3 regions of the Buttiauxella noackiae genome follow, and region 3 is predicted to be linked to each of the others. Evidence: riboswitches for the same ligand, from Rfam matches in the RefSeq annotation. Region 3 holds a riboswitch; each other region holds the start of a gene.

Region 1 (7,193 bases), on a different contig from region 3:
GGCCAGGCGTTCGAACACCCCCATCCAGCCTTGTTCGGCGATGATTTCAAGCGCCGCTTCCGTGGTGTCGCACTGGCTGACAGCTTCAAGTAACGCAAACGGCGCACCCATAAGTGCCAGGTGTGCGACCAGCGTCTCCATGCGCCCATCGGCAATGTGGCTGTGGGTGTGGAAAATACCGGCAGCGACTTTCACCAATTTGCCCGGATGGCCAATCAACACGATGTGGCGGTACTCAAGTCGCACCGCTTCCTGAATCATGTAGCCGACGAAATTACTCATCGTCACCACACATTCACTGTCCAAATCCAGTTGCTCGCGGACAAAACGTTCGCCGTGATTGCCCGGCACCAGAATCACTTTATCCAGCCCGGCTGCACGTTTCATTTCCAGCTCAAGTGCCAGCGAACGCTTCCAGCTTTCTTCGGACATTGGCATCACAATACCGGTAGTGCCAATGATGGAAATGCCGCCCAAAATCCCGAGGCGATGGTTGTAGGTTTTCTTTGCCCGCTCCTCACCTTCCGGAGCAAAAATTTCAATCTCTGCACCACGTACTGCGCCGATAACTTCACGTACCGCGGCTTCTATGGTCTGGCGCGGCGTGCGATTAATCGCTGATTCACCAATCGGCAAACCGATACCTTTGCGTGTCACCACGCCGACTCCAGTACCACCGCGCAGCGCAATCGTGCCGCTGTCATTAAGCTGCACACGGGCGAAAATCAGCATGCCGTGAGTAGCATCAATGTCGTCGCCGCCGTCTTTACGAATGGCGGCGATTGCCTGCTGCCCTTCGATTATTGGCATTTCAACATTAAGATGCAGCGTGACACCTGATGGCGTGACGATAGAAACCTGGTCGATAATGTGCTGGCGTAAAACCATCAGCGCCGCGACTTTAGCCGCAGCGGTAGCACATGAACCGGTGGTATAACCCTTGCGGTAGGCCTTGCCTTTATGCCAGACGCAATCGGCATGTTGCTCGCTCACTAAGCCTCCCGCATACGATAGAGCAGCGCATTAACGATAGCGGCGGCGACATTGCTGCCCCCCTTACGCCCACGTGCAGCAATTGCCGGCAAACCACTTTTGACTAATGCTTCTTTGGACTCCTCCGCTCCGACAAACCCAACAGGCACACCGATAACAGCAGAAGGTGTTGCACCTTTTTCCAATAGGCGAAACAGTGCCGTTGGTGCATTACCAAAGACAAAGACCTTCTCGCCCTCTTCTTCCAATGCCAGATCTACCGCCGCCATAGAACGAGTGACGCCCTGCTCTTTGGCATGAGCCACCACGCGCGGGTCGCTAATAAAGCAGCGGCAACTACAGCCAAACTCCGCAAGAAGGGTCTTGTTGATCCCCGAAAGTGCCATGGTGGTGTCGGTGTACAACGTGCAGCCGCGCAACAAACTGGCGGTCAATTTTTCGATAACATCCGGGGAGAACCACAGAATATCCAGCCACTCAAAATCAGCCGTGGTGTGAATAACCCGCTTGATCATCGCTTCCTGGATAGCACCGTTAAAACGATATTCCGGGCGTTCGGCAGCAATAATTTCGCTAATAATTTCAAAACTGTGTTGCTCAATAAGCTGGGGTTTTTGCAGGTAGTTCATCAGGTGTCCTTAAGCTATGCCGGGCGCAAGTGTGCGCAATGCGGCAAACAGCAGCAAAGCAAACAGCGAAGCCAACATCATGAGTTGAATGGTGCGAGTAATGTCGTCGAGGGCAATGCCACGTTGCTCATCCCCCATCCACGGTTTTTCTACTCGCTCGCCAAAATAGGTGTTCGGCCCGCCCAATCGAATACCCAGCGCGCCGGCAACGGTTGCCTCAGGCCAGGCACAATTCGGGCTGCTGTGTTGATAGCGGTCACGCCAGCCGATAAGCAGCGCCTGACGAGGATTGGCTCGCAAGAAAAAGGCTGCGAGAGTAAGCAGTAACCAGCTCAACCTGGCGGGAATGAAATTAGCGAGGTCATCAATCCGGGCGCTGACATAACCAATAGCGCGATATTTTTCGGTTTTATAACCGACCATCGAATCGAGGGTGTTGATAGCTTTGTAGGCCAGGGCAAGTGGCGCACCGCCAATCATCAGGAAAAACAGTGGGGCAATCACACCATCGACACTATTTTCTGCCACGGTTTCAACCACCGCACGAGTAATTTGTGGACGCTCCAGTTGCGAGGTATCGCGGCCAACAATCCACGATAACTTCTCGCGACTCTCTTCTAACGTGCCATCTTTGAGCGCGCGATAAACTTCGAGAGCCGCGTCGCTCAAGCAACGGGCGGCAAGCACGGTGTAAATCATCCAGACTTCAACCAACCAGCCGAGCCACGCAGATACCAGGTTTGCGAGGTGTAAGATTCCCCAACTCACAATCCAGGTTGAACCCACCACAATCAGCCATAACACGCCGCCACCGATTTTCAATGCACGGTCACTTTTGCAGCACCGGCGTATCTGGCGCTGCGTAAAGCTGATGAGATTACCAATCCAGCGCACCGGATGTGGCCAGTGATGCGGGTCACCAAGCCAATAATCCAGTAACCACGCAACAACCCATGCAAGTAGTGTCATAGGTGATTCCTCGCAAGTGCTAACCAGCGATTGAGTAACGATGGACGTTGGGCGAAATGAACATGCAGGTAGCTTGCAAAGGTCGCATGATGCTGAAAACCACCCTGCCAACGCGAAATAGCAACGCCATCGCGCCATTTACAGCAATCGAGAGCGGCAGGTAACGGGCCGCTGAAATCAGAATAGTGAAACTCATGGCCACGCAAGGTTTCGCCTTTTTTGGCAAGTAACGTGTCATGCAATGCCGTGGCTTCGCAGTAGCCAAAACGCGTCAGTCGCTTGCCCATCTGGCTGTGACCGGGTAATACGCCACACATGGCATGAGTTTCATCATTGCCGTCAGTCAGCGACTCACCCAAATACATCAACCCGCCACATTCGGCATACAGCGGCACTCGCTGCTGATGTGCTCTTTGCAGGGATTCACGCATTTTGATATTGGCGGCAAGTTTCGCGCCATGAACTTCGGGGTAACCACCACCCAGCCAGATCATTTGGCACTCGGGAAGTTTAGTGTCATGCAATGGGCTAAAACGTTGGATTTTCACCCCTGCCTGCTCGAGCAATTCGAGGTTATCCGGATAGTAAAAGTTGAAGGCTTCATCTTCAGCAAGCGCAAGCGTAAGCCCATCAGCCAATGCTGCATCAGGAACGGCAGGCACTTCACCTGGTGGCAGCGAATTCAGGCGTGATAAATTCAACAGATGGTCAATATTGACCGTTTTTTCAAGCTGCTGTGCAAGCTGCTGCCAGCATTCATCTTGCGGCGCATTTTCTTGCGCCGGAACAAGTCCAAGATGCCGTGCAGGCAAAGCCACATCAGCCATGACAGGCACACGGCCAAGCACAGGAATGCCACAATAACGGGTGATGGCATCGGCAAGTAACTGATAATGGCTGTCGCTATTGACTCGATTGAGGATAACGCCCGCGATATTCAACGTTGGGTCAAATCGCTGGAAGCCCATTACCGTTGCAGCAATCGAGGTGGATACGGCTTTGCCATCCACCAGCAAAATCACCGGGCAACCGAGCTGTTTTGCCATTGCGGCGCTGCTGCAATAATTAGGGTCTGTTCCGTAGCCGTCGTACAAACCCATCACGCCTTCGATAACGGCCACATCAGCCTGCTGCATTTGTTTTGCAAACAGACCATTAAGCGTTGGAATGGGCAGCATGAAGGCATCGAGATTACGCGAGGCAATGCCGGTAACAGCACTGTGCCAGCCACTGTCGAGGTAATCAGGGCCGATTTTGAAAGGTTGAACGCGCAGACCGCGCAGCATGAGGGCACGGAGCAACCCGAGCGTGACGGTAGTTTTGCCACAACCGCTGCTGGTTCCTGCAATGACGAATGCTTGTTTCGCTGCCCCTGCCATAATTGCCTTTTTGATTTATTCGGCAAAATGCGGATGTCAGCACGTGCGCGCACCCTGCGGCTGCACGCATCTGATGACAACTGACTTCCCACCGAAGGAGTTGTTTTAGAGTAATAGTGACAAGTCGGTCTTCTGGCTTAGCTTCATTCTTACCTGCCCTTCCCAATCAACGATCAGTGGTTACGCAGGTTCGTCAGCATCACAGCAGCGGGGGCTGCGGGGGATTGTCACCCCCTTCCCAGCCATGTTTGACACATGGCATAAACGAGTCAGTTGTATCTGTTTTAATTACCGTTTTACTGCATGACGTTTTTAAATCATCACGCAGATAAATATTTAAATGAGGGTCTAGTGTAAAAGCTAATAGATATTGATTGTTGCGCTATAACAATTTTTACTGATTTTTATTAAGGCTTACCCCCTAATCGTTGGCGTGTGCTGCTGTGGTATCATCCTGCGCCTGCGGTGAAAAACAGAATGAATCCCAACATGAAAAAGAGTGGCCAATACCATGGCTGAAGCACGCTGCCCTGCATCCTGCGGCGAGTTAATTCAGGGCTGGATAGGTGGCGGGGAAAAACTCGTATCCTGCCCGATTGACTGGTTTAGCACCGTTGAGGTGAGTGAAGGTATGAAACTCCCCGGCGAACGCCCCCGAATGCGCCAGATGCTGGAGCGCGTCGTCGCGTACTATGGTTATTCCACTGCATTAGCAAACAGCCTGAATATTAAGCTTGAGTCAACGATTCCGGTCGGGAAAGGACTTGCCAGCAGTACTGCGGATATTGCCGCCACCGCGGTTGCCACGGCTCGCCATTTAGGTGAAATGCTTGATGAATCCACACTTGCTGGTTTATGCGTACAACTAGAACCTACGGACAGCACGATTTTTCGCAATCCAACCCTTTTTGACCATATCCAGGCACAAGTACAAATTAGCTGCCAGCCCACACCAATGGTGGAAATCCTACTGCTTGAGAGCAATACCACTCTATTGACGGAGGATTATCATCGTTGCCAGCGGGAACCCGTGTTAATCCGTAACGCTCGACTATTGGATAACGCCTGGCAGACGCTGCAACACAGTTGCCAGCAACAGGACGCCCGGTTGTTAGGTCAAGCCGCGACAATGAGTGCCAAAGCCTGCCAACAACTGTTAGTGAAACCGATGTTTTCCCAGCTCTTAGCTCTGATCGAGGAGTTAGACTTATACGGATTAAATGTGGCGCATAGCGGCAGTGTGGTGGGATTGTTGCTTGATAGCAGTAAGCAGGATGTTGAGAAAATCCTCTGGCTAATAAAGGATTTAGAGATTGACAGGCATTACCCACAGCAGCATCTGGTAAAGATGATAGAGGGCGGAGTGCGCTGAGTTCTTGCAAAAAAAAACCGCCGAATCGGCGGTTTTCAAAATCAACACTATTTACCCTAAATAATTCGAATTGCACGAAGGCGGCAAGTGAACGCAGCCAACCCACTCGAAGTATGGCGGGTAAATTTACTCGGGTTTGATTTCACCCATCACTTTCAGCTTTTTGGAAATTTCACGACGCTCTTTAGACAGCTCAGCATTCTTGATGATGTAGTCATCAACACGGTCTTCATAGTCGGTTTTCATGCTGGCAATGATGCCCTGAATAGCTTCAATGCTCATCCCAGGCTTAATGTAGTCGCTCAGGTTATCAAGCAGCAGAACACGTTTTGAGTTATCACGGATCTTTTTCTGAACGTCTTGAATCTCACGTTGCAGCTTGTTTTTACGACGGAACAGACGCACAAACTCAAGCACGTCCTGGAAAGAAGGTTTAGTTTGTTCCATTTTTATACCCCTGCTAATTTCATACTCGGATTCGTTAAGACAACCGCCATAAGATTACCTTAATGGTAGCGGCGGTCGCTGACAATTCTTTTATCCCCGCTCGGTTTCGGGCTCTACAACCCGAACATTACAGGCGATTAGTCTCTTTCGCTATCTTAACCTCAATTGGTGCTGAATCGAAACCAGCAATTCGCTCCGCGCCCCGCAATTATTTGCGTAACGCGCGGCAGATCAACTGCGAGAGTAATTCAAGTTGGCGAGCAAGCTCCAGACTCAACCACACATAACCGTGAATTGGGGTTTCCTGAAGTTTCCCATTTTCACCTTCCTGCATTAGCTGGCGCAACTCGCTGACGATTTCGGTCAATTTTTCGTTATTCGCAGAAATCGGTGATGGGTTGCCGTCATGCAATGCCAGGGCAATCGCTGCAAGCGTGCGTTGCGTCATCTGCTGAGTATCACGCAGAGTATGAGCATTGATCATCAGGAAATGGCTCTCTCGGGAAGCCCAGTAAGCATTGATTTGCAGCTCAAGCGTGCACACCATATTTCGGCTGACAGTTTGTATCGCTTCGAAAATAGATTTCTGGATGTGGGTTTCTTTGCTGCTCGGCCCAATCAGCGCGCGCATTTTCACCACATCGGTTAACACCTGATGCAGGTGTTTTTCCAGCCGCGGACGCTCGAGTAAGTTCGGGGATAAACCTGCGTTATAAACCCGGCCAAACGCGGTGACGAAATTCGCCATTTGAATACGCCAGTGAATAAACGCACGCTGCGGATAAATACTGGTAAATAGCATTGCCAGTAATGATCCGAAGATAACATCACCACTGCGCCACATCGCAATTTCCATATCGCCAGCTGGTGCACCCACCACAACTGCAAGGGTAATGCCAATCAGCAGAGCCTGATAAGGGCGTTTCCCCAGTGCCAGATAACCGCAAATAAACATCGCGAAAGCACACCAAACCAACATCAATGGCAGAGAGAACAATTCTAACCTAAGCGCAATAAGCCCCATGGTTGCGCCACAGATAGTGCCACCGATACGTTCAAAGGCTCGAGGTACCACATTTCCCCAAAAGGAAATTGGCCCCATCACCACCACTAAAGTGATTAATGGCCATGTACCTTCCGGAACTTTCAGAAGATGAACAATGAGAAAGGTAAGAACAAATGCCAGCGCGATACGCACGCCATGCACCATTCGATAATTGCGATAAACGCGGAGTTCAAACGGGCTTAATGATTTGTCGGGGCGCACACCCGGCTCTCCTGAAACAAAAGCGTGATTGTACCTATTTTTTTAGGATGAGCATCACAAAGTTAGGGGGCCAAAGCCCCCATCAGCTTCAGACTTGATCTGCTACAGGGATATACATATCAATTTCCCATACCCCA
Region 2 (7,193 bases), on a different contig from region 3:
TCGTCTCACGATGGAAGAGAATTTTTAGCGTACCCACGTTCATACCGACAATTTGCGCGCGAGCGAGATGTTTGAACTGCGCCCGTCCCACTTCGTACGGTACTTTCATCGACGTTAATTGCTGCTCGGTTTTGCCGACTGAACTAATTTCCGGGATGGTATAAATACCGGTCGGAATATCTTCAATCAGATGCGCCGTTGCTTCGCCTTTAACCAGGGCCTGGGCCGCGATTCTGCCCTGATCGTAAGCCGCAGATGCCAGGCTTGGGTAACCAATCACATCGCCGACGGCATAGATATGCGGTTGTGCGGTCTGATACATGCTGTTGACCTTCAACAGACCGCGGCCATCGGCTTCCAGCCCAACATTTTCCAGTGACAGCGAATCGGTATTACCCGTGCGCCCGTTCGCATAAAGCAGGCAGTCGGCTTTCACTTTTTTGCCTGATTTTAGCGAGACAATAACGCCATCTTCCACGCCTTCGATGTTCTCAAACTCTTCGTTGTGGCGAATAACGACACCGCTATTCCAGAAGTGGTAAGAGAGCGAGTCGGACATCTCTTGATCGAGAAATGCCAACAGGCGATCGCGGGTATTAATCAAATCAACCTTGACGTTCATGCCACGGAAAATCGACGCATACTCGCAGCCAATCACCCCTGCGCCATAAATAATGACGTGGCGTGGTTCGTGATGCAGATTAAGAATGGAATCGCTGTCGTACACTCGCGGATGGCTGAAATCGACTTCTGGCGGACGATAAGGGCGCGAGCCACAAGCAATAATGAACTTCTCGGCGGTGATCATCTCCACCGAGCCATCATGGCATTCCAGCGAAATAGTATGCGCATCTACAAAACGTGCATCCCCCTGTAACATCTCGCAGCGATTACGCTCATAAAAGCTCTGGCGCATGCGAGTTTGTTGGTTAATGACGCTATCAGCGTGATTAAGAATGTCGGCAAAGGAAGAACGGAGGAGATGGGTGTGGTCGCTATATAAAGGGTTTTGGTTAAATTCGATAATGCGGCTGACTGCGTGGCGCAGCGCCTTTGAGGGGATGGTTCCCCAGTGAGTGCAACCGCCACCCACGTTATGGTAGCGCTCAACAACGGCTACCCTTGCTCCGAGTTTCACCAGCCCCATTGCGGCACCTTCGCCGCCAGGACCGGAACCAATTACTATTGCGTCATAATCGTAGGTGTGTGACATGGTAAGGCTTACCTGTTCTTATACATAAAAGCAACACAATGGTAACATCAACAGCGGGATAACCCAATTATCCTTGTGCTTTTTGCTGTGTAACGCGAGGCGGCTCGCGTAAACAATCATTCACAATCCTGTATAAAACCAGTTAAGTTATTCTCTGGTATAGTGCGAGTTCGATTAAGAGATTCAGGCAATATGATGGGTGTAAGAGCGCAACAAAAAGAAAGAACCAGGCGTTCTCTGGTCGAAGCCGCGTTTAGCCAGTTAAGTGCTGAACGAAGTTTTGCCAGCCTGAGTTTGCGCGAGGTCGCCCGTGAGGCTGGTATAGCGCCAACATCGTTTTATCGCCACTTTCGTGATGTTGACGAACTGGGTTTAACGATGGTTGATGAAAGTGGCCTGATGTTGCGCCAGTTGATGCGTCAGGCACGGCAAAGAATTGCTAAAGGCGGAAGTGTAATCCGTACCTCCGTCTCAACATTTATGGAATTTATCGGTAATAATCCCAACGCGTTCCGTTTGTTGTTGCGTGAGCGTTCCGGAACTTCTGCCGCATTTCGTGCCGCTGTTGCCCGTGAAATTCAGCACTTTATTGCGGAACTTGCTGACTATCTGGAACTCGAAAATCGCATGCCTCGCAGCTTTACTGAAGCGCAGGCAGAAGCAATGGTTACGATTGTCTTTAGTGCTGGTGCTGAAGCGCTGGACGTTGATGCCGATCAGCGTCGTCAGCTTGAAGAGCGCCTGGTACTTCAGTTACGCATGATTTCAAAAGGTGCGTACTACTGGTATCGCCGGGAGCAAGAAAAAGTGGCATTAGCTCAAATATCTGAAGAGTGAGTAAAGGAAGAGCAATGAAACAGTTACAAGAGAGAGGTACGCTCGGGTTTGCGTTTATTGCAGGCCTGGCAATTAACGGAACGTTTGTCGCGCTATTTAGCTCGGTCGTACCGTTTTCCATTTTCCCGATGATCACGTTGGTGCTAACAGTGTACTGTTTGCATCAACGCTACCTGAACCGTACGATGCCAGTTGGCCTACCAAGTATTGCTGCGGCGTGCTTCGTGTTAGGGGTCTTGTTATATAGCGCGGTTGTGCGGGCTGAGTATCCGGCGATTGGCTCTAACTTCTTGCCTGCGGTGCTTTCAGTCGCATTGCTGTTCTGGATTGGTTTCAAAGTTCGTGCCCGTAAAGCGCAGGTCACTGAATAGTATTCCTAGCCAGAAATAATAACGGACGCCTCGGCGTCCGTTTTGCTATTTGCGTGTCAGCCACACACCGCATTCCATATGATGTGTATACGGGAACTGGTCGAAGAGCGCCAGACGCGACACATTATGGGTTTCGCTTAATACTTCCAGATTCTCGCATAGGGTTTGTGGATTGCAGGAAATATAGAGAATACGCGGGTATGCCTGCACCATCTTCACCGTGTCTGCATCCAGGCCGCTACGCGGTGGATCGACGAAAATGGTTTCGCACTGATAGCCTTTCAGGTCGATACCTTTCAGGCGCTTAAACTCACGTACGCCATTCATTGCCTGAGTAAAATCCTCTGCTGCCATACGAATAATCTGCACGTTTTCAATTTCATTCGCCGCAATGTTGTACTGTGCAGCCGCAACTGACGGTTTGGCGATTTCAGTCGCCAGCACGCGGTTAAAGTTTCGTGCCAGCGCCAGGGAGAAGTTACCGTTACCACAGTACAATTCCAGCAAATCGCCCCTGGAACCCTGAGTTGCATCCAGTGCCCATTCCAGCATATGAACATTCATCGCGGCATTCGGCTGAGTAAAACTATTCTCAACCTGGCGATAAATCATCTCTTTACCGGCAACGGTCAAACGCTCATCAATGAAATCCTGATCTAACTCGATTTTGGTCTTTGTAGCACGGCCAATTAAATGCACGTTGAAACCCTGGGCACGCAGATTATCGCGCAATGCTTCAGCGTGTTGCTGCCACTCTTCATCCAACTTGCGATGATAAAGTAACGAAACCACAGCCTGATTGCTCATGGTAGTCAGATAATCAATCTGGAAAAGCTTATAACGTAGGGCGGGAATATCACGTACTCCATCGAGCATTGCTGGCATTAGCGCGTTGATAAGCGCACTTGCTGCCGGGAAACTATTGACTCGAATACGTTGCTTGGTTTCCTGGTCAAACATGATGTGGTACAGGTCGCCTTCATCGTGCCAGATGCGGAATTCAGCGCGCATCCGATAATGGCTGACTGGCGAACGGAACACCTCCGGCGCGGGAGCTGCAAAAGGGGCCATCATGCTTTGCAAGCGGGCGACTTTTTCGGCCAGTTGCGCGTCGTATTGTTCAATCGGGAGATGTTCGGGGGTCATGAGCTGATACCTGTAAGTAAAGTCAAACTACGCGGCGAATTGTAGGGAATAGGTGCGTGATGTCCAGTGCTGTTGCATTTTGATGCTTATAGACAAGATTATTAACAACGTCGTAGCATAGCGTTTCCGGCCTTTTTACAAGTTAAAAGGGAACCCAGTGCAATTCTGGGGCTGACGCGCAGCGGTAAGGAATAGTGGGATGAGAGCCAAGTGCAGACACTGCTTAATAAAGTGGGAAGTCATCATCCGTAAAACACCTCCAAGCCCGAAGACCTGCCGGTATACGTCGCAATCTGCATAACTATCGCGTGCTATCTGTTATGTCTGCGGCATCCTTAATGGAAGTGGATGCTTATATAAATGATGATTAAAAAACTTTCGCTGTTTACGGCTGTGTCCGTAACGGCTTTTTCTGCCTGGGCGCAAGACAGCAATTCTGATGACACTCTAATCGTAACGGCAAACCGTTTTCAGCAACCGGTGAATACTGTGTTGGCTCCTACCGATGTTGTGACCAAAGCGGACATAGAAAGATGGCAGTCAAAAACGGTGCTGGATGTTATGCGTCGCTTGCCTGGTGTTGATATCGCACAAAACGGTGGTATGGGACAAAGTGCATCACTTTTTGTTCGCGGGACAGAGGCACGACATGTTTTAGTTTTGGTTGATGGCATTCCTATTGCCCGTCCTGGAATTTCAAATAATTCCGATATAGACCAAATTCCGGTATCCCTGGTTCAGCGAATTGAATACATACGGGGGCCGCGTTCAGCTGTTTATGGTTCGGGTGCTATTGGCGGGGTCGTCAACATTATTACCCAGGATGGCGATGATCGTTCGCAGATTAATGCAGGCATCGGCTCGAATGGCTATCAGCAATATGATGGCACTTTACGCCAAAAGGTTGGCGATACTGTCTTCACGGCGGCTGGGGCGTATCAGACTACAAATGGTTTTAATGTTCAACCTGGCTCAAGTTATAGCGGTGATGCCGATCGAGATGGGTATCGTAATAAACTGTTCTGGGGCGGTGTTGAGCATAAATTCAATGATAATTTTGCTGGTTTCTTCCGGGGTTACGGTTATTCCAGCAATGCAGATTATGATCAAGGTAATTGGGGTTACGATGGCGGTGGTGATGAGCATCAAAACTACACCCAGTCTTGGGATACCGGCCTGAATTTCAATTCTGGAATTTACTCGTCGCAATTACTGGCTAATTATCAGCGCATAAAAGATTACAACTACAGTAGCCTGGCTGGACGTTATCAAGAAGGGACAACTCTTGATGATATGGAACAACGTTATATCCAGTGGGGTAATAATGTTGAAGTCGGGCACGGCGCGATAAGCGCAGGAATCGACTGGAAACAAGAAAAGCTGACTTCTTATGGTGAAACCTATGCTGGCGCGCCTGCGAAAGATAGTTATACGCGTGATAACACAGGCCTTTACCTTACTGGCCAACAGCAGATAGAAAGCGTTACTTTGGAAGCCTCTGGTCGTGAAGACCATGATGAGCAATTTGGCTGGCATGGTACATGGCAAACTGCTGCTGGTTGGGAATTTGTAGAAGGTTACCGTACGACACTTTCTTACGGTACAGGATTCCTCGCACCATCTTTAGGGCAACAGTTTGGTGCGGACCGTTTTGGTATTGCTTCCAATCCAAATCTGAAACCAGAAGAGTCAAAACAATGGGAAGCCGGATTGGAAGGTTTAACCGGTCCATTGGATTGGCGCTTATCGGCATACCGCTACAAAATTCAAAACCTCATTGATTACGACAATAATAGTTACTACAACGTAAAATCCGCGACGATTAAAGGTATGGAATGGACTGGAAGCGTGACTACAGGTCCGGTGGACCATCGCTTGACACTTCAGTACATCAATCCACGCGATGATGAAACCGATAAATTATTACTTCGTCGTGCAAAACAGCAGGTGAAGTATGAATTGAGTGGTCAAGTGTATCAGTTGGGTTGGGATGTCACTTACCAATATATGGGTGAACGTTATGACTATGATTATGACTCCAGCAGCGATGTAAAAATGGGCGGGGTAAGTTTATGGGATCTCGCTGCCTCATATCCAATAACCTCTCATCTCACCGTTCGTGGTAGAATCGCCAACCTGTTCGATAAAGATTACGAGACGGTTTATGGCTATCAAACCCCAGGACGGGAATACTACCTCACTGGCAGCTATACCTTCTAATACACGTCCCACCGTACTGGTTTTTGACTCCGGTGTCGGTGGGCTTTCTGTGTATGACGAAGTCCGGCAGCTTTTGCCTGACCTGCACTATATATATGCTTTCGATAACGTAGCATTTCCCTACGGCGAGAAAAGCGAAGAGTTCATAGTTGAGCGCGTAGTTGAAATTGTTACTGCGGTTCAGGAACGCTACCCACTCGCACTCGCTATCATCGCCTGCAATACGGTGAGTACCGTTTCGCTTCCCGCGCTCCGTGAGAAATTTGCTTTCCCTGTTGTAGGCGTTGTTCCAGCTATTAAGCCTGCTGCACGCCTGACGACTAATGGTGTGGTTGGTTTACTGGCGACTCGCGGTACAGTTCGCCGTCCTTATACGCACGAACTGGTCGCACGCTTTGCCTCGGAATGCAAAATCGAAATGCTCGGTTCGGCGGAACTGGTGGAATTAGCAGAAGCCAAGTTACATGGTCAACCTGTCGACCTTGAGGAACTGCGTAAAATCCTTCGGCCGTGGCTAAGAATGAAAGAACCACCAGATACAGTGGTATTGGGTTGCACCCATTTCCCTCTATTAGAAGAAGAGTTGCTGGAAGTCCTGCCGGAAGGCACTCGATTGATAGATTCAGGTGCTGCAATTGCTCGCCGTACGGTATGGCTTTTAGAACATGAATCTCCGAATGCATTATCTGCAGATGAGAATATTGCGTTCTGCATGGGGCTCACGCCAGAGATTGCTCAATTAGCACCCGTTTTACAGCGTTATGGCTTTCCAAGGCTTGAAAAACTAGCTGTATGCAGCGATTTTGAATAAAAAAGAGACGGTTGAAATAAAAATTGAAAATAGGGGTTGTCAGCTTCCAGAAAATCCCTATACTGCGCCTCCACTGACACGGCACAACGGCTTACAAACCGGCTGGTTAGTTGGAGAAAAGCGCGAAATAATCGCTTGACTCTGAAAGAGGAAAGCGTAATATACGCCACCTCGAGTTAGCAAGCGAAAGCGCGCAACTCACTGCTCTTTAACAATTTATCAGACAATCTGTGTGGGCACTCGCAGGATTGATATCTCAGATACCTTTGGGTATCACAAAAAATATCAAGTCTTGAAGAGTGACCAAGCAGTAATTCATTTAGTTGAATTATTACGAAAGTTAATTTTTGAGCACCGCTTCACGAGTTGAAGCAAATCAAGCTTTTAATTGAAGAGTTTGATCATGGCTCAGATTGAACGCTGGCGGCAGGCCTAACACATGCAAGTCGAGCGGTAGCACAGGGAGCTTGCTCCTGGGTGACGAGCGGCGGACGGGTGAGTAATGTCTGGGAAACTGCCTGATGGAGGGGGATAACTACTGGAAACGGTAGCTAATACCGCATAACGTCTTCGGACCAAAGAGGGGGACCTTCGG
Region 3 (7,193 bases):
TTCTGTATCAGCCTGGTATTGAATAAGGCTTACCAGGGCGGCAAAAAAACCGCTCAGGATGATGCCGGAGAGAATCAGCACCAACGCGTTTTCTCGCCCCTGCAAAGCGGCAATCGCATAAACCAGAATCAATGCGCTCAGGCCGAAGAAAAATGTCGACCCCATCATCAATAATGGGTCAAGCCCCAGCAGTATCGCCAGTGTGCCGCCAAAAGCAGAGCCGGAAGTCACGCCGATGATATGTGGATCAACCAGCGGATTATGGAAAACCCCTTGCAGGGTTGCGCCGCATAACCCCAATGCACCACCGGCAAGCAAGGCCATCAGAATACGCGGTAGCCTTACCGTCCAGATGACCTGGTTGGCAATGCCTTGCGTGTCGGAGAAATGAGTTAGCTGATGGAGAACTTCACTTAGCGTAAGTGAATATTGACCTAAGCAAAGTGAAGCAACTCCCAGCAACAGCACTGAGAGAATCAGTACCAGTTGCTGGGGAATAAATGACTCACTACTTAGCATCGGGCTGCCAGTTCACACGATAAAATTTCTGGTAGTAATCTTGTGCCTGGGCATCAACATCGATGTTTTTATAAGCATCCGGGTAGAGTTTTTTCGCCATCCACAGCTCACCAATTGCCAAAGCTTCCGGCATTGGGTAACCCCAGGCTTTAGCATATTCAGGCATTAACCAGACACGGTGGTTTTTCACAGCATCGATCCCCTGCCAGTTCGGGTCGTTCAGGATTTCAGACACCACCTGCGGATAGCGGTCCTGCACGAAGATAACTTGTGGGTTCCACTGTAACACCTGCTCCAATGAAACCTGGCGCGCACCTTTGACACTGGCAGCAGCGACGTTCAGCGCACCTGCGTGCTTCATCATAAGCCCGGTGTATTTGCCTGAGCCATAAGTCATCAAATCAGGGTTCGCCATGTAGACACGCACTTTCTGTGCATCCGGGATATTCGCAACCGGTGCGTTAAATTTCTCACGTGCCGCAAAGGTATACTTGATGAGTGCTTCACCCTGAGGTTTGCGCCCTACCACATCAGCAATTAAGCGGATGCCTTGTTTTAGCCCTTCGTTGTAGGCCAGCTCTTCATCCGCCATCGTCGGATTCATTTTATCCTGCTGCCCATCAGCATCCTTTCTCAAAGAGACTGCCACGACAGGGATTCCAGCATTCTGAATCTGCTGAATCATCTCAGCGGGTGCATAGTTGGCGACGAATACCACCTGCGGGTGAATGGCCAGCAAGCTTTCGATATTTACCGCGGTGAGATCACCTGGAGTAGGCAGTGAGTTAATCTCAGGCATAAAGCGTGAAAACTCAGGGCCAAGCTGTTTTTTCCAGCTGGTCATCACACCGGCTATTTCATTTTGTGCATTGAGCTGAACCAATAGATTCAAGGTCTGATGCTGTAACACCACCACTTTTTCAACATGGTCAGGAATAGTGACCTGGCGACCAAGTTGGTCAGTGATGATTCTGTCTGCCTGAGCGTTTAATGCGAAAAATGCACTGGCGAGAACCAGCGCGATATTACGAAGGATTAACATAATTGCCATCTGGAAAGGAGTAAATTCGATGTGTATTTAATTATATAACGTAGTCGATGGCAACTGATTATCGATCCTTACTGCTTGCCTGGCAAAACATGGCTGCTATCCTAAGCGCCATTTTCAGCTAATGACATTGCCGATGAACGCGCCTGAAAGCCTGCTATCTGTTCGTAACCTCACCCACTTCTTTGCCGGTAAAACACCACAGGTGAATGCGGTGTCATTTGATATTTATCCCGGTGAGTTTGTTTCGATAATAGGTCCAAATGGTAGCGGGAAATCGACTGTTTTACGGCTTATCATCAGTGAACTGTTACCCGCCAGCGGTGAGGTTGTGATTCAGGGTAAAGCGTTACGCACCATGAAACCCATTGAACGCGCTCGCTCCGTCGCGCTACTGACCCAACATGACAATGCCGATTTACGTCTGACAGTGCGTGAATATGTGGCATTGGGGCGCATCCCATGGCAGGCCGAATACCCAAACGTTGAACATGAAAAAGCCATCACTGAGGCGATTAACGATGTTGGCATCACACACCTGCAACAGGTCTCTTTGGGAAAATTATCCGGCGGTGAGCGCCAGCGTGCAGGCTTAGCCCGTGTTCTGGCACAACAACCAGCTTTGCTGTTGTTGGATGAACCAACAAATCATCTCGATCCACTCGCCCGCCATCAGCTGCTCAGTCTCGTCAGGCACAAGAACATCACCACCATTGCGGTATTGCATGATCTTGAATTGATTCAACCTTTCTCAGACCAGGTTCTGATGATGAACCAGGGGCAACTGGTTTGCCGTGGCACGCCGGCGCAGGTTCTGGACTCGCCCTGGCTTGCCAGGATATTCGGTATGCGAAGCCTGCACGTCACACATCCAAACAGTGGCAAAACACTGCGCATCTTCGAAGCCCTGCCATCACAATTTGATTGAAATACAAATAACTAAGTATTGTTTGATCTGACCAGACCTATTCACCCCATCAATTCCTGTATGGTGCGGCGGTTTATCAGGAAGCGAGATTTTCGCTTTCGGTTCTGCCGTTTTAGCGCACGTCGCTATCCGGGAAGTGAGGTGAAATTCCTCCGCAGCCCCCGCTGCTGTAATGCTGACGACACCACACATGCCACTGTCTGTTGACGGGAAGGCGTGGTGAAGAATGATGCTAAGCCAGAAGACCGACGGCACAACCTCAAGAACGACCCTTCGGTGGGAAGGCGTTGTGTCACAGGTCGCGGTTTACTACCGTCATTTGCCACACCTGTACACAACTCAGTGTCGGGAAGTGTGCACAGGTGAGGTTTCATTCTGGACACCCTGTCCCGCTATTCATGTCCACAGAGCCAATCATGTGTGGCAGTAGTGAATCAGGAGTATGTGTGAAAAAATCAATTCTGGCGGCGTTACTGGCCGTGGTTTCCAACGGCGCGGCTGCCTCTGGTTTCCCGGTAACCGTCGATAACTGCGGGCAACCTTTAACGTTCACGCAAGCCCCTAAACGCATGGTCGTTCATGATATCAATATGTCCGAAATGGCGTTTTCCCTACATTTACAACCGGAAATTGTTGGCGTTAGCGGCATTTCCGGCTGGTACAAAAATATCCCGGCATTTACTCGTTTGCAGGGTTCTATTCCGGAGATTGCGCCCAAATACCCTTCGATGGAAACGTTATTGGCGGCAAAGCCCGACCTGTTCTTCGCAGGCTGGAACTACGGTTTACGCGGCGACGTCACGCCGCAGGCGCTGGCAAAATTTGATATCAAGACGCTGATCCTGAGCGAAAGCTGTATTCACGTTAATAGCCATCGTCCACGCGCCAGTATGGATTTGCTGTATGGCGATATGCTGCGTCTGGGCAAAGTCTTTGGCAAAGAAGAAGATGCCGTGAAGTTGGTCGATAGCTGGAAAAAGCAGGTTGCGAACTTAACCAAAAAGACGGCCGGGCATAAACCCGTTCGCGTTTTCCTCTACGATTCTGGCGAAGATAAGCCGTTCACCAGCGGTGCGTATGCCATGCCAACGGCAATTATCGAAGCTGCTGGCGGTAAAAATGTCATGGATACGATGGATAAAAGCTGGGCCGCAACCAACTGGGAAAGTGTTGCCGCCGCGGAGCCTGAGTTTATTATTCTGATGGACTATCAGTCTGACTATAACGGTGGCGCTGATGGATTACGGCGTTTCCTGGAACAACATCCGCTGATGAAAAACACGCCAGCGGTGCTTCACCATCGCTATCTGAAACTTAAGTATCAGGAACTGACACCAGGGCCTGCCAATATCACCGCGATAACTAAACTTGCCCGTGCATTTTATCCGGCAGCGTTTAACTAATGTTCGCTAACAAGCGTTTTTTGCTGATATGGATAGCGGCCCCGCTGTTGCTTGCGGGGCTTGCTCTGGCAAGTGTTGCGAATGGCAGCGTACCCCTCTCTTTTTCACAAGTGTTGACCGCCCTCGGCCTGATGCATGGGGAAGTCGCACCGATGATAAAGAGCATCGTGCTCGAATTACGGCTACCGCGCACGATACTTGGCATGATTGCCGGTGCCGGGTTGGCCCTGGTCGGTTCATTGCTGCAAACCACCACACGCAACGATTTAGCCGATCCCTTTTTATTCGGCCTGTCTTCTGGTGCTTCTGCAGGCGTGGTACTGGTGATAACCCGTCTTGGTGACAGTCTGGGATCGTGGACATTACCCATCGCCGCATTTGTCGGTGGGATGCTATCTGCCGCTGCCGTGATGATTATTTTTATGTCGCAGTCACATAAAGGAACTGAAAAGCTGATTATATGCGGGCTGGCAGTGTCATTTTTATTTGGGGCGTTGACCAACTTCCTGATTTTTTCCGGCGATCAGCGCGCAGCCAGCAATGCACTGTTCTGGGCTCTCGGCGGTTTAGGTTTTGCGCGCTGGGAAAATCTCGGGTTTGCCGCTATCGCGCTGGTGATTCTCGTTGTGCTTATATCCCGGCGCTGGCAAGCCCTGGATGCGCTATTGGCTGGGGAACAAACCGCCTGGTCGCTGGGTATTAACGTCAATCGCTTACGAACCGAGGTTTTTCTCTGCTGTTCTATGGCCACCGCAATCCTGGTTTCGCTAACCGGGGTGATTGGTTTTGTGGGATTAATGGTGCCTCATCTGGCGCGCCCCTTTGCCGGAGTGCGCCACCGGAGATTACTGCCACTGGTGGGGATCATGGGGGCAATTATTCTCTCTGCGGGTGACATTCTGAGTCGAACACTCGCCGCCCCGCAGGAACTGCCAATTGGGATTATTACCGCCGGTGTGGGCGGAGTGTTTGTTCTGGTGATTTTGCTACGCCGCGTCAGTTAAGTACTAAGCATCACTACGGCGACGGCCTATCCACTCTTCAATCTGGATAGGCAACGCTTCCGGCGCTTTTCTAAACATTCTGCGCGCCAAATCCAGCACGGTGTGCTGAGCAAGCGCTTCTTCCATACGTTGCTGCGCAACCTGCATCACATGGCGCACACCGCACACACCTTCGCATGCCCATGCGGGAGCTGGCTCATCAAAGATAGCCATGCGCTGGCGAATCTCTTTACAGTCAAAAATCGATTTTTCACCATCGATGGCCGCGACTATATCCAGCACAGTTATCTGATCGGCAGGTTTCGCAAGGCGAAATCCCCCTCCTTTTCCTTCGGTGCTTTCAACCAACTGAGCTTTGGACAGCTTGGTAAAAATCTTCGCCAGATAGTCGTACGGAACGTTTTGTAGCTCAGCAATTTCCCGCACGCTCATCTCGCGTCCATCGCCTTTGCTATCAACCAGACACATCAGGCTATGGATGCCGTACTCCACGCCAGAACTGTAAAATGCCATAAATTCTCCGCTCCATTTATTCTGAGTTAAATGATAAATCCTTCCTTGTTTTGAAGCAATTTCTGTCAGTTTTAATTATTGGCTTGTTTTTAAATATCAATTAATTTCAAATAATTAAGATTAAATCCGTTTCCAGGAACCCTAAAGCTCTTGAAAATCTTAACTACGACAAATATTATCGTAGTTAAGATTTTCAATGACCGTCGAAAAACCAGGGATAAAACATGAAACAACAAATTCTTATTTTAGGCGCAGGGTTTGCAGGAATGTGGGCAGCATTGAGCGCTGCACGTTTAACCGATCTTCACGATCGTAACGATATTGAGATTACAGTCCTCGCACCGCAGCCAGAGCTCCGTATTCGCCCACGCTTTTATGAAGCAGGAGTTGAAAATTTTGCAGCGCCCCTATTACCGCTGTTTGCAGCCACAGGAGTGAAGTTTATTGCCGGGTCCGCCAAAGAGATTGATGTTGCGAACAAACAAGTGTGGTATCACACCGCGCAAGAGCAACTGGCAGCGCTTCACTATGACCGCCTGGTATTGGCCACCGGCAGTCAAATCAATCCAATTGTCCCTGGCGCACATGAGCATGCTTTTGATGTCGATACGCTAGAAAGCGCGGCTCATCTTGAAAAACACCTTCACCAGTTAGTGGAGCAACCCGATAGCCATGCACGTAATACCGTGGTGGTTTGTGGCGGTGGTTTCACTGGTATTGAACTGGCAACCGAACTCCCTACCCGTTTACGCGCTATTTTGGGAAATGAAACTCCGGTGCGTGTGATTATTGCAGACCGAAGCCCAGTGGTTGGTGGCCGGTACAGCGAAGATTTGTGTGCGGTTATCAAACAGGCAAGCGACGAGCTTGGTGTTGAATGGCAGCTTGAAGCAGATATTGCTTCTATCAATGAACATGGCGTTAAGTTTAAGAACGGCGATTTTATTGCTTCAACCACGGTGATTATGACCATGGGCGTACAGGCCAGTCCCCTTACCGCGCAAATTCCAGCCATGCGCGATGTACAAGGCCGCCTGCATGTTGATCAAAATCTGAAAGTAGTTGGCCATGAAGACATTTATGCGACCGGTGATGTGGCCCATGCCCGTACCGATGACAAAGGCAACACTGCCCTGATGACCTGCCAGCACGCAATCATGCTCGGACGTTTCGTGGGCAACAACGTTGCTGCTGACGTAATTGGTGCCAACCCATTGCCATACAGCCAGGTAAACTATGTGACTTGCCTGGATTTAGGTGCATGGGGTGCGGTTTACACAGAAGGATGGGATCAGGTCGTGAAATCTACCCGCGCGGAGGGTAAGAAAATTAAAATCGCTATTACTAACGAACTGATTTATCCACCTAAACCGGAGAAGGATATTGCCTTTGCGGCAGCCGATCCGTTAGCAGCGTTTGTTTAAGGTAAAAATTGCCGTAGCTGTATTAACCAGTCTGGCAAATATCTGCGATACCAGTCGATATACTTGCTGAGATCGGCCTTATGGTTTCGAGAAAGAATATCGAGGACTTCGGTGACTATCCATAATTTGCAGATAGCAATCTCCTGGGCCAGTGCTGCGGCATCAGCGGAAGGTGAAACTTCCTGATATCGTTTTGCGATATGAATGTAATCACAGATGTTTCCCATCCCTTTAATTAAGGGGGCGAGGTCAATTGCCGGGCTGCCGGTACTGAATCGCTCCCAGTCATATAACACCACTTCTCCCTTTTCTCTTATTCCCCAATTCCCTGCATTAGTATCGCCAGAGATAAGC

Evidence for each region. A riboswitch is a leader RNA that binds a small molecule or an ion and turns the genes downstream of it on or off. The one in region 3 is predicted to bind cobalamin.
Region 1: linked by a shared signal. The riboswitch ahead of IX31_RS11980 (cobyrinic acid a,c-diamide synthase CobB) and the one ahead of IX31_RS02595 (ABC transporter substrate-binding protein) in region 3 are both predicted to bind cobalamin.
Region 2: linked by a shared signal. The riboswitch ahead of btuB (TonB-dependent vitamin B12 receptor BtuB) and the one ahead of IX31_RS02595 (ABC transporter substrate-binding protein) in region 3 are both predicted to bind cobalamin.

What each region holds. Positions count from the first base shown of each region.
Region 1 covers NZ_JPRU01000002.1:748,472-755,664, forward strand. Annotated here, with positions in the region: gene cbiD (cobalt-precorrin-5B (C(1))-methyltransferase CbiD) at 1-993, opposite strand, end outside; gene IX31_RS11970 (cobalt-precorrin-8 methylmutase) at 993-1,622, opposite strand; gene cbiB (adenosylcobinamide-phosphate synthase CbiB) at 1,632-2,591, opposite strand; gene IX31_RS11980 (cobyrinic acid a,c-diamide synthase CobB) at 2,588-3,970, opposite strand; cobalamin riboswitch at 4,076-4,255, opposite strand; gene IX31_RS11985 (GHMP family kinase ATP-binding protein) at 4,482-5,342, shown strand; gene IX31_RS11990 (DUF496 family protein) at 5,469-5,789, opposite strand; gene IX31_RS11995 (FUSC family protein) at 5,998-7,056, opposite strand; gene sbmC (DNA gyrase inhibitor SbmC) at 7,145-7,193, opposite strand, start outside.
Region 2 covers NZ_JPRU01000006.1:2,858-10,050, reverse strand. Annotated here, with positions in the region: gene sthA (Si-specific NAD(P)(+) transhydrogenase) at 1-1,213, opposite strand, end outside; gene fabR (HTH-type transcriptional repressor FabR) at 1,406-2,050, shown strand; gene IX31_RS20010 (YijD family membrane protein) at 2,065-2,421, shown strand; gene trmA (tRNA (uridine(54)-C5)-methyltransferase TrmA) at 2,467-3,567, opposite strand; cobalamin riboswitch at 3,678-3,862, shown strand; gene btuB (TonB-dependent vitamin B12 receptor BtuB) at 3,931-5,787, shown strand; gene murI (glutamate racemase) at 5,732-6,598, shown strand; rRNA gene IX31_RS19990 (16S ribosomal RNA) at 6,984-7,193, shown strand, end outside.
Region 3 covers NZ_JPRU01000001.1:577,760-584,952, forward strand. Annotated here, with positions in the region: gene IX31_RS02580 (FecCD family ABC transporter permease) at 1-519, opposite strand, end outside; gene IX31_RS02585 (ABC transporter substrate-binding protein) at 509-1,561, opposite strand; gene IX31_RS02590 (ABC transporter ATP-binding protein) at 1,704-2,495, shown strand; cobalamin riboswitch at 2,586-2,763, shown strand; gene IX31_RS02595 (ABC transporter substrate-binding protein) at 2,942-3,898, shown strand; gene IX31_RS02600 (FecCD family ABC transporter permease) at 3,898-4,902, shown strand; gene IX31_RS02605 (RrF2 family transcriptional regulator) at 4,906-5,415, opposite strand; gene IX31_RS02610 (NAD(P)/FAD-dependent oxidoreductase) at 5,640-6,839, shown strand; gene IX31_RS02615 (phosphotransferase family protein) at 6,836-7,193, opposite strand, start outside.